2 regions of the Pedobacter sp. KH_004 genome follow, and region 2 is predicted to be linked to the other one. Evidence: riboswitches for the same ligand, from Rfam matches in the RefSeq annotation. Region 2 holds a riboswitch; the other holds the start of a gene.

Region 1 (6,461 bases), 1.7 Mb from region 2:
TAACGTTTTTAATTTACTAATTTTTTAGTACTATATTTAAAACATGGGTTCTGGATTAATCCGAAACTGTATATTGTGACATGCTAATTACGATCAAAAATATTGAGAGATTAAGATAGGTACTGAATCAATCACCAAAAAAATATGGTATAAAAATGAAAAACGAATTTAAGGAGCTAATTGTACAGGGCGATAAAAAATTTTCGATTAAAAGTGCGAAAACTGATTTTACCGGTGGATACAATAAAGAAACGGCCAAAGATGCATTGATAAACTCAAAAATTGAAGTCAATCATTTACAGGAAAAATTATATGCATCAGCAACGCATTCTATACTCATTATTTTTCAGGCGATGGATGCTGCCGGGAAAGATAGCGCCATTGAACATGTAATGAGTGGATTAAACCCGCAGGGGTGCCAGGTTTTCAGTTTTAAAGTGCCAACATCCGAAGAATATAAACATGATTTTTTGTGGCGACACATCAAAGCATTACCAGAACGCGGAAGAATTGGGATTCATAATCGTTCGCACTATGAAAACGTATTGGTTTGCAAGGTTCATCCGGAATATATTTTGAGTGAAAGCCTCCCAGGTTTTGATGAGGTAAAGAAAATCAATAAAAATTTTTGGAAGAAGCGTTATGAAAGCATCAAAAATTTTGAAGAACATCTGGCTGCAAATGGAACAGTAGTGCTTAAATTCTTTTTGAATGTGAGTAAGGATGAACAGAAACAACGGTTTTTGGATAGGATAGAAGACCCTACCAAAAATTGGAAGTTTTCTTCTGGTGATATTAAGGAAAGAGCTTTGTGGGATGACTATACGAAGGCTTATGAAGACGCCATTAACGAAACAAGCACGGAAGAATCGCCATGGCACATTATTCCAGCAGATAAAAAATGGTTTGCCAGATTAGCGATTAGCGAAATAATTGCCGACAAATTGAAAAGCCTGAACATCAAATTTCCTGTTCTGGACGAAATTGAACAAGGTAAATTGATGGAAACTAAAACGGCTTTACTAAGCGAATAATTCTACCTGCTTGAACGTGGCAACTTCTTTTTGGTCATAAAATTGAATGAAATGAGATTGCCATTAAATCAAGAACAGTCTTACATAACAGCTAAAATACATTAGCTCTTACTGATAATTCATCTTAAATTTAGATAAATCTGGTTTAGGCTTTTTACGACTGGTTTCCATTTCGTAAATCGTTCGCCCCAAGTTCTTCATGAATGGAAAGCACACCGTATCATATTCATATTTGTTGTCGTTATAAATCCCATCTTCGTTACTCTGTACAACGGCGGTAAGTAAATATTCGATTCCATTTTTAAAGTCTACGAAATAGGAGTTATCTATAATGTAGCCATAACTGTCGCCATATTTGTTAAAAATTCTGATGTTTGGATCTGGAGTTACATTTTTCTCTCTACCGTAATAAAGCATTTTAGCATATGTTGGCCAAAATTCCTTTTCATCATATTTTGGATAATCACTTTCTGTTGGATATTTGCTCATGTAAGTGTAGATCAATTTATAATCTGCAGCGGTAAGGTTAAATCGTTCATGAGCCTGTAAAGCTTCTGGAAACATTAGTTTTTGCATTAAACGATGTTGATCATTGATGGCAAATGCGTTCTTATTGGCTAAACTAAAAGGTTTATTTACCAGTTTATCTGCGCTATCTAAATAACCTTTACCCATTACCAAGTTAGTTAAGTTCAATTCGTATTCTTTCGGATCGTATTGCGCTTCTTGCTCATATACCAAACGGTCGTTATTGTAAAAACGAATTGGGTTGGTATGTTTAGCGGTTTCTCCCGCATCGCCTATGGCCAAACGGTTCAAAATTCGGCTATCTCTAAAACCATATTTTTTAAGTTTATCATTAATTTCAGCACGTCCGATAAACTCAAACAACCTATTGAAGGCATCATTATCGCTGGTAAGCAAAATCTTTTTAATAAAATGTTCAAGGGTTGGAAGACCATTTTCCGCACTGCCATCTTTTTCAACTTTAGTTTGTCCACGGAAAGCGCTATCGGTTATCATAATGCTTTTCACAGTTAAGCCTATGCTTTTTAATCGGTTTACTTTTTCCAAAGCAAAAATAACAGCCGCAAGTTTTACGGTGCTTGCAGGATAGAAATAATGGTGTGGATCTAAATTAAAACTGTAGCTCTTAAAACGTGGTTTGTTTTTAACATCACGGGTAATCTGGGTGTATAAAATCTGAACCTGATTTTTATCTCGATGGTTAAGAACAGAACCAAATAATTCCGGCTTTGATTCCATTAACTTTTTAAGCATTATAGTATCAGTTTTTTGAGCCATAACGACAGAATAGTTTAATAAAAGGGTGATCAAAAGTAGGATTCTCATTATTTTGGTTTTGATATTTAAAGTTAAACTTTTGATTGAAGAAATGCTTTCTCCATCATCCATTTTACAACTTGTTTAATTTTGTTAGCTTTGCGCCGCTTTTGGTTTCTGTGTTGTCACAGAATTAAAAGGGAATTTGGTGTAAATCCAAAACTGTCCCGCAGCTGTAAGCTCTATAATGATTTTTAATTCTACGCCACTTTTCTAGTCATGGAATGGGAAGGCTAAAAATCGGGAGTAAGTCAGAAGACCTGCCTTTAGCATATAATTTCATAGCTTTCGGGGATTGAAGCTTGGATTGAAGTACTTAGCGTTTTCGTATTTTCATTTCCTTTTCTATCTGCTGGCTGTGGGCAAAACTCACAATCAAATGAACAAAACAAAAATTTTAATTGCCGCAGGCTTAGGTTTGGGGCAAATCGCAATTGGTGAATCAGTTAAGGCACAGGATACCTTGAAACTGAAAGATGTGGTAATTTCTGCCACCAAGAATGATCAAAAACAATCACAAACAGGTAAAGTGGTTAGTATCATCAGTAGGGAAGTATTGGATCGCAGTCAGGGCAAATCTCTTCCAGAATTGATTAGCGAACAAGCCGGTATTATTGTAGCAGGTTCAGGAAGTAATCCTGGTGCTAACAAATCAGTTTTTTTCCGCGGAGCGGGAAGTGCTTACGCTGTTGTATTGATTGATGGAATCGTTCAGAATGATCCCTCGGGAAACGGCGGCGCTTTCGATCTTCGCCTTTTTGCTATCGATCAAATCGATCACATTGAAATTCTACGAGGCGGCCAGTCTACTATTTACGGCTCTGATGCCATTGCTGGGGTAATCAATATTATCACCAAAAAAGGCGGACCAAAAGGCAATACAATTTACGGTGTAGCCAGTGCAGGCAGTTACGAGGCTTATAAAGGTACAATTGGCTTAAATGGCAGTGTTGATGCTTTTACCTATAATATAAACTACACCCATCATAAAACGGATGGGATATCTGAAGCAGCAAACCCAGTGGAAAATAATACAGCGTTTGATAAAGATGGCTTTAAGACAGATGGGGTAAATGCAAACTTCGGAATAAAGTTGGATCAACATTTTTCTGTTAATCCTTTTATCAGATATTTTGAAGGTAATTACAAAATTGATGAAGCTGCTTTTACTGATGGAATAGCAGCCAACCATTCACTGCTGAAAAATTTTAGCGGGGGTGTAAATTCCAAATACGAGTTTGGAACGGGCAAGATCAATTTAAATTATAGTTACCAAAGCACTTCGAACAATACCTTAAGTAGTTTTGACGGTTTTCCATATGAAAGTGTTGGTGCTGGAAGAATAAGTTTGCTTGATTTATTTTATAACCAAAAGCTTGGAGATAAACTCGATTTATTGGTAGGCATTGATAACAGGGTGATGAGGCTATCCTCGGCAGGCAACAAACCGGAGAGTAATATTTTTGCCGCTTACGGCTCACTCTTTTTGCATGATCTAAGTATCTTCAATTTAGAAGTTGGCGGTCGCTATAACAAACACGAGCAATATGGTGAAAACTACACTTACACCATTACACCGAGTATTAATGTAATTAAAGAACTAAAATTATTCGGTACGGTTTCAACAGCTTTTAAAATTCCAACACTGAATATGCTGTTCGGGCAATACGGATCAAATTTAAACCTGAAACCAGAAAAGTCTCAGAACTATGAAGCTGGTTTTAATCTAAGTTTAGCTGATGATAAATTCTCGTTGCGTGGAGCGGCTTTCAAACGCGATTTAACAGATGCGATCATTTACGATTTCGCAGTTGGGTACATTAATCAGGAAAGTCAAAAAGTAAGAGGTTTTGAAATTGAGCCAGCAGTTAAAATATGGAAATTTACCCTTAATGGTTATTATGCTTTTACTGATGGAAACGAGTATAACAGTGTAAATAATAAAGTGGAAGATTTTCTTTTTAGAAGACCTAAACACGCTTTTGGCATTACAACAGGTATTCAGGCAACTGATAATTTATTCATTAATGCCAATTTGAGGTACTTTGGTTCACGTACGGATGGTAATTTTACGGACTATGTTGTAGAAACATTGCCAAGCTACAAGTTGTTAAATGCTTATGCAGAATATGCGTTCGCGAAAAAACGTCTTAAAATCTTTTTCGATGCTAAAAACATTTTAAATGAAAACTATAATGAAATCATCGGTTACAGTGCAATGGGTTTCAATTTTAATACAGGCCTAAGTTTTAATATCCGCTAATAAAATTTAACTTTGTGTTGTGATAAAAACTCGTACACAAGCAACTTGTCTTAATAACTAAATACTTTATACTAATTACTATATATTAATATATGTCGAATTTGAAATTTAATCCACGTAACCTCATTTTGTTACTAATCATCTTGGTAATTACTTTGTTTCGTTTACTGGTAACGTTTAACTCAGATGAGCTTCAGTTTGCAAACTTTTCTTCTATTGGAGCGGTAGCGCTGTTTGGTGGCGCATACTTTAAAGATCATGCAAAGGCTTTTGCTTTTCCATTGGTGAGCTTGTTTTTAAGCGATTTTATTTTAGCCAGTACAATTTTTAGCAAATACAGTAATGGTTTTTTATATGAAGGATGGTATTGGACCTATCTTGCTTTCGCCTTGATGGTTTTGGTAGGAAGAGTTTTATTGAAAAAAATAAATGTAGTCTCATTACTCTCATCTGCATTGGCAATTGTTTTTATTCACTGGATTGTAACCGATTTTGGAGTATGGTTTCAAAATCCATCATATCCACAAACGTTAGCTGGATACTGGAGCTGCCTGGTTAAAGCAATTCCATTTGAAATAAGGTTTTTAGAAGGAACTTTAATTTACGGTGCTATTATTTTTGGTGCCTTTGAAATATTGAAATCAAAATATCCGGTCCTTAAAATGCAGAAGCAAAGCATTTAATTTCTCAATATTTTTGTTAATCCTCTTTTGATCTGTTTCAAAAGAGGATTTTTTTTAACTTTATATTTTCCCGTTGGATAAGCTCCATCTGAAAAAAAATCATCCATTCTCTACTAATACATCTTATATCCAATGAAAGTTGTTTCCTTTTTACCAGCTGCTACCAAAATGATTTACGATATGGGTTTGCAAGAATACTTGTACGGGGTAACTTTTGAATGCCCGAAAGAGGCTGCAGATCAACCTAAAGTAGTAAGATGTGTGTTAGAGGGTAAAAATTATTCGAGTATCGAAATCGATCGTATCTTCTCCGCTTCAAAAGCACAAGGTAAAAGTTTGTATTGGGTTGATGATGAACTTTTAGAAAGCATTGCTCCCGATGTTGTTTTTACACAAGATATATGCGAGGTTTGCAATATTGATACTGTGTGTACCGAGACCGCTGTAATGAAGCTGTCTAAAAAACCGACACTCGTTCCATTGTCGCCAAATAACCTTCAGGATGTTTTTGAATGTGCCATAACTATTGCAAAGGCTTTAGGGAAGGAAGAAGTTGCTTTAAGGTACTTGGCCAATCTTCAACAGAAAACCGACTTTATTTTGGATGAACTACGGGCAAATAAAGCGCCTTTAAAACGAGTGATGCTAATGGAATGGATTGAGCCGATCTACAACTGTGGCCATTGGATTCCTTTTCAAATTGCAGCTGCCGGCGGGGTAGATATGCTTTCCAATCCTGCCGGAGATTCAATTGTAACCCAGTGGGATAAAGTCGTAAAATACAATCCTGAAGTATTGGTAATCGCCCCTTGCGGTTTTGATAAAACAAGAACTTTGGCCGAAATAGATCTACTTCTAGCAAAAAAAAATTGGCCAGACTTAACAGCCGTAAAACAAAATCAGGTTTACATTGCAGATTTTGACATGTTTACACAACCCAGCATCGGTACATTGGTTGAAGGAATAGAATCATTGGCCTGTATGTTTCACCCGGAGATCTTTAAAGCCGACGAGTCAATCGCAGTGAAATTTATCAATCTTTCCGAATCAAAGACGTTTCAATCTTGGGCATTTTAAATTTAAACGACTATTCTCCTACGCAGAGAAGAAGCGTTAAAAATCATCTACAGTCGGCCA
Region 2 (6,461 bases):
ACTCGCTTCCAGCCAGTTCAAACCATTCATCATCTGGCAAACCATTACCATTTTTATCCTGACTTACCATTACAATACCAGGCTCTGCAAAAGCATACGGCGGACCGAAAGGGTTTCCGTAAATGGCCAAATCTGAGCCGTTTTGGTTAACAACAGAATGATCGAAACCGAAAATAATGTAACCGCCAAAACCACCCAAAGAAACCATGTTGTTTGTACTTCCAACCAATTTTTGCGCTTGTTCTGGCGAGCCTAAACTTGCATTGTTAATGTGCTGACCAGGTGCTGGTGCATACTCGAAAACTTTACTGATAAATTTGCTGCTGGTTGGCGTTGCCGCAACTACAGGCACTGGAACACTAATCGTATAGGTATGCGAAAAACTGCCTGCCCCATTATAACCTTTGTATTCGATAACATATGTGCCAGAAGTAGTGGGCGTAAAAGCGAAATTATAAGCGGTACTTACTATTTTTCCATCCAGTTTCCATTCGTGCTGAAAGCCTCTGCCGTCATTCGAAACTGCATATAGTTCTGTTTTCGCATTCACTTTTCCAGTGAGGGAATTTTCAGTGATCCCCATTTTTCCATCAGGAGCAGTTTCTGCATCTTTTTTGCAACCGAAAAATAGTGTTGCAACCATTAATACTGCAACTAGGTAATTGTTAATTTTCATTATTATATATTGATTATTAAATTATTTAGTGTAGAAAACCAGGTGAGCTGGAATATCTCCTGTGGATACAGAAAACTTCTTTTTACCATTTTTATCAATGGAATATAATGTTCCTGGCGTAACATAGTCCTTTGCATCGGTGATGTAAACGCCAGATGAGATGGGATCAACTGCAATTCCGTAAGGCATTACTATTTCTTTCTCAGTGCCATCACTAATGAAGCCGCCTGGAATAATGGTTTCATCTTTCACATTGACTTTTGAATAAGAAATTATGTTAGACATGGTTGCATTGCTCCAGGCGGTGCTAATGATGTAAGCAAAATCTTTATCAATTGCGAAATTGCTTGCTTCAATATCGAACTTCTTTTTTACCGCTTCCGTCTTCGTATCAACCACATACAAATTCGATTTTATATCACCATAATTTCCTCTGGAAGTAACATATAAATCACCATATTGATCTGCTTTTACACGGTGAAGGTTGATGGCAACATCAATGCGCTTGATTTCCTTATTGGTTGCCAGATCAACAACAGACAAAGTTCGCTCGTAATTGCTGCTGGTATAACCTCCAGAATTGGCTACATAAAGTCTATCGCCGACAACTGCCATCTCTTCTGGCTCACGTCCTACTGTAATTTTAGCATCCAATTTATAAGTTGCCGTATCAACAACAGCAACAAAACCCTCGTAAGCAGTTACATATGCTTTGTTTTTATAAAATGTAAGATACCTACAGTTCGGAATATCTACCTGAGCTAATTTTTTTGCAGTTTTAACATCAAGGATTTCCAATTTTCCAGATCCATTTACAATTACATAAAGCTTAGAACCATAAATTTTGATATCATTCCCTACATCGCCCAAACCTAATGTTACAAATGGGTTTGCTTGCCCGTAAATATTTTTCCTATAAACGCCCGTAGCATAATCATAATAATCTATTGAGGCTTTATTCGAACCCCAATTTCCTTCGTTTAAAACATATAGCCCATTTACAGCTGTAATGTCCTGCCCAGGAAGTTGGGTTTGTTCTTCAGGGGTAACGCCTTTATCTTTCCTGCAAGACCACAAAATTGTAGTGAGGCAAACTGCAGTTAATACTTTAATTGATAGCAATTTTTTCATTTTATGTTAATTAAATTTGGTGATGAGTGTGATCCTGAAATTTCTTCCAGGCATAGGGTAATTGAGTACCACATCGTAGTATTGATTAAATACATTATTCACTTCTGCAGCAATACTATAATTTACTTTTGCGTAATCGAAAGCAAACCTGACAGCCAAATCATGTGTGTACCATGGCTCTACATAGTTTACCGGGATGTTTGCCTTTTGGCTATAACGTTCGCCGGTGTAGATGTAACTGTAATTGAAACTGATATTTTTATAGTCTAAGCCCAGCATTAACGCGCCGCTATTCAATGGGATGTAAGGAATCTGCTGACCGTAAACTGTACTGTTCTTAGTAATATCGATGGCCTTTTCATAGGTATAATTAAATTTCGTATTCAAAACGAAACCATTAAAATTCCAGTTGCTTTGGATGTTGGTTTCCAAACCTTTGATTTCTACTTTACCAAGGTTAACCATGCTCCACCTGAAGGGACTGAGCGTAGGAATGGCAATAATTTTATCGCGTACGGTGTTGTAATAAATATCTGTTTGGATAGAAACTTGAGTGAGTTTAACGGCCTCAAAAAACCTGGAATAAGTGAAACCTAAATCGTATTGCTTGGTATATTCAGGACTCAAATTACTGTTCCCAATCAGCGTGTAGTACAAATCATTAAAGGTTGGCATCCTAAAAATAGATTTGTAAAAAGCCCTTAGTCGGAAATCGTTGTTTTTAAAAGGCTGCCACGAAGCCATAATTGTGGGTGTATATTCTGTTTTATCGCCAGCTGAGAAATTGGTTTTCACCTGATCATTAACCAACGTTGCCAACACGTTACCTTGGATACTGAGGCGTTGCCAGTTTAATTTTGAAGCAAGAGCGATTAAAGCAGTCTGCCTTTTAGGATAGGCAAAGTTTTCCAGATTGGCATCTAACTGCTGATAACTGTAATCGGTTGATAAGGAAATATCCCAAAATTTAAGAATCTGATATTGATTGGCTAACGAGAAGTATATTTCTTGCTGGGCATAACGATTATCTAAAGCGCCAAAGAGTGAAACCCGCTCCGGATCCAGATACCGGATAAAATCGTAAGCATATTTTGCATTTGCCAGGAATTGAAATCTTTGATCTGTTTTGCTTTGATAGGAGGATTGAACAAAGAAATTATCATCCCATTGACGCTGGCTAAAATCAAACTTATTGGCCACAATAGCGCCGGGCAAACCCCTCTCGCTATTGTAATTATAAATCCTTAGTTGCCATTTGCTGCTATCGGCGGTATTACCAAACACGGATGCTTCAAATCTTTTGGCAACAATATCACCGTTATGCCTTACTACTGTAGTATCATAAACACTATTGGTGTACCGATATTTGTATTTTCCATCCGCATGAATCAACTCTGCGTTTAGGCTTAACGATAAACGGTCGGTTAAACGTTGATGAAAAACAACCGATGGATCGAACAAGCCAAAGGAGCCGCCCTTTAAACTTAACTTTAAACCTCGGCGCTGGCCAATATCGAATACAGGACTTTGCGTTTTTAAATAAAGCGAACTGGCAGATGCGAATGCTTTTGCTGGCATTAGCATGTCACTTTTCTGACCGCTGTAAAGCGAAACTTCTTCGAGGTTATCCAAAGAATATTTACCCAAATCTACCTGCCCGTTTTGTGCATTTCCTAATTGTATCCCATCATAAAAAACCGCTGTATGGTTGCTACCCATGCTGCGAACGTTAATGGTTTTTAAGCCGCCAATGCCACCGTAATCTTTTAATTGTACTCCAGAAAAGTATCTGATGGCATCAGCAACAGAGAGCGCATTTAATTTTCTTAATGCCGTTCCGCTTAATATTTGCAAGGGTGTTGGGGAAATATTTGATAGTAATTTTCGCTGGTGCCGAATCTCGACCTCTTTTAAAATATTTGCCTTTAACGAGTCAGTTTGAGCAAGAGCAGATTGAGGCATAAGAATGCCTGTCCAGAAAATGAACGGTAGGAAAAGATAATACTTGATGCCGTTGAAGGCATGTAGAAACCTAAACATTTTGTTGTGAGTTTAATCCCCACAGCAAACAGAATTACAAGAAATGAAAATACGGAATACCGAAAGTACCTCATCTCTAGCTTCAATCCCCGAAAGCTATGAAATATTGCAAGAGGCAGGTCTTCTGACTTACTCCCGGTTTTCTTGCCTTCCCACCTCGAAATCCGGGCAGTGGCTTAAAGAATAGAAAATCCGTTAATGGAGCTTACAGCTGCGGGACAGTTTTGGATTTACACCAAATTCCCTTTTAATTCCGGGTGTTAACCGGAAACCAAAAGCATGGCAAAGGTAGCCAAATTTTGAAAAGATTTTAGAAAAGTTTAGTCGCTGTTTAAATTTCTCAGATAGTAAATATTTCTTGCGGTTGTTGGGAACCAACTATCTCGAGGCACTAGCGTTTGATGCCCGCATAAAATTTGAACTTTTAAGTTTGTTAATTAATCAATTTTAACAAGCTCAAAAATTCGGAAAGCTACTTTGCAGACGCTTATTTTTCTACATCACTAATTTCGATCCATACCGGGCAGTGATCGCTTGTTTTTTCCCAGCCCCCAACATGCTTATCTACTCCCGCACTTAAAAGTTTACTTTCTAATTGTGGACTCAGAAGAAAATGATCAATGCGTAAACCGGCGTTACGGCCGTAGGCATTTCTGAAATAATCGAAAAATGTATAGATCACATCTTTGGGATAGAGCTTTCTAATGGCGTCTGTCCAACCCTGTGCTACCAAGTTATGGAAAGCTTCACGCACTTCTGGCCTGAAAAGTGCATCATCAACCCATCGTTCGGGTTTATAAACGTCCAATTCAGTCGGCATCACATTGTAATCTCCTGCAAGCACTACGGGTAAATTAAATTCTAAGAGTTTCGCTGCATGGAGTTTTAACCGTTCAAACCAAGCCAATTTATAGTCAAATTTTGGCCCTGGCGCAGGATTTCCATTTGGCAAATACAAGCAGCCTACCACAACCCCATTGATCATGGCTTCAATATATCTACTGTGCAAATCTTCAGGATCACCAGGCAAACCCCGTTTAAGCTCCTTTATTTCATGTCCACGAGATAAAATAGCCACCCCATTCCAGCTTTTTTGTCCATGCCAGATAGCGTTATAGCCGGCTTCGAGGATAGCCTCTTCGGGAAATTTCTCATCAGGCGCTTTTAATTCTTGTAAGCAAACTACATCAGGCTTCGTTTCTTCGAGCCATTTTAATAAAACTGGTAAGCGCCCATTTACGCCGTTTACATTGTAGGTTGCTATTCTCATCGCTATAAAAAATTGGTGAGGCTAAATTAATGAACAAATTTTTTCCCACAAGTTAAAACGGAATTAAAATTTAACTTATTCTGACTTTAAAACATCTAAAAATCACGAAAAACTGATTAATTTTTTATTAATTGAAAGCATTTCTAATTTTTGCGCTTATCTTGCAATTATATTTAATCACTCCCGTTAGTAAATGTCTGAAGTTGCGATAAACATCCCAAAAGGTAACCAGAAGGATATTCATCAGTTATATGATAAGTATGCTGGAATGCTTTTAGGTTTTATAAGAGGTACGGTTCAAGATCATCGAAGATCAGAAGAAATTTTAGTTAAAATTATCTCTGCATTTGTATTGGAAACAAATGGCCAGCCTACTTCCTGGTTGCAGTTAAGGCAATTTGCAAGATTTAAATTGCCCGAATTTTCTTCTCTAAATAATGAAAAACTAAACGGTAATCCCACGAATAATGAGTATTTAAATCTGCTGGATGAGGAGGAGCAATATATCTTCCAAATGGTTTATTATCAAGGAAAGTCTATCAATCAACTTGCAGATTTGTTAAATAAGAGTGAAAATATATTGCGTACCCAGTTGAAATCATCAATAGATAAAATCAGGAAAGCTCGTGGAAATTAAACAATTGATAGATAGCGGCCTAATGGAAACCTATGTTATGGGAGTGGCTACCGACGATGAAATTCAGCAGGTTTTGCGGGCAAAAAAACAGTTTCCAGAATTTGCCGAAGCGTTAACAAAGTTAGAAATGGATATGGAAATCCTTGCGCAAAGTATGGCTGTTCCGCCTCCAGCCAACGTATTATCCAAAATTGAACAAGAAGTAAATGAGATTATACTTCGCGAGCAGAATTTAAAGCTATATACTGAAACTGAAAGCAAATTTAAGCATGCGGAACAAGAAAAAGTTAAGCAAGACCGCTATATAGAAGTTGAGTCCGAATCGAACCAGATGCGCATCAGCATAGCCTGGCGTTGGGTTTTCGCGGCTGTTTTTGTTTTAGGCAAGATATTTTTAGGCTTCGCGATTTACTTTTATCTCGAAAACAGACAGGCACAAGAACAGATTAAAGATTTGAAATTAGAGATCAACCAAATCAAAACAGTTAAGTAATCTATATTGATAAAATAGTATTTCCTAAAACGATAACAGGGTTTGCTGGTTATAGTCAATATAATTTAGCAATATGAACAATCAGTTATCAGAAAACGGAAATCCCAAGTTATATATGTTACTGTTGGGCTCAAAAGCGCCTAAAAGAAATGTGGAGCAACACGACTATTTCTTCGGCATTGCCACCTCATTAAAAGAATTGGTGCCAGAAATA

What was found. A riboswitch is a leader RNA that binds a small molecule or an ion and turns the genes downstream of it on or off. The one in region 2 is predicted to bind cobalamin.
Region 1: linked by a shared signal. The riboswitch ahead of AC3ITD_RS07290 (TonB-dependent receptor plug domain-containing protein) and the one ahead of AC3ITD_RS14755 (TonB-dependent receptor plug domain-containing protein) in region 2 are both predicted to bind cobalamin.

The regions. Positions count from the first base shown of each region.
Region 1 covers NZ_CM174519.1:1,735,732-1,742,192, forward strand. The annotation lists gene AC3ITD_RS07280 (polyphosphate kinase 2 family protein) at 156-1,034, shown strand; gene AC3ITD_RS07285 (serine hydrolase) at 1,143-2,387, opposite strand; cobalamin riboswitch at 2,473-2,660, shown strand; gene AC3ITD_RS07290 (TonB-dependent receptor plug domain-containing protein) at 2,758-4,641, shown strand; gene AC3ITD_RS07295 (DUF6580 family putative transport protein) at 4,734-5,324, shown strand; gene AC3ITD_RS07300 (ABC transporter substrate-binding protein) at 5,457-6,401, shown strand.
Region 2 covers NZ_CM174519.1:3,464,567-3,471,027, forward strand. The annotation lists gene AC3ITD_RS14745 (PKD domain-containing protein) at 1-676, opposite strand, end outside; gene AC3ITD_RS14750 (YncE family protein) at 698-1,807, opposite strand; gene AC3ITD_RS14755 (TonB-dependent receptor plug domain-containing protein) at 1,814-3,847, opposite strand; cobalamin riboswitch at 3,945-4,138, opposite strand; gene xth (exodeoxyribonuclease III) at 4,335-5,117, opposite strand; gene AC3ITD_RS14765 (RNA polymerase sigma factor) at 5,311-5,754, shown strand; gene AC3ITD_RS14770 (hypothetical protein) at 5,744-6,247, shown strand; gene AC3ITD_RS14775 (DUF1543 domain-containing protein) at 6,321-6,461, shown strand, end outside.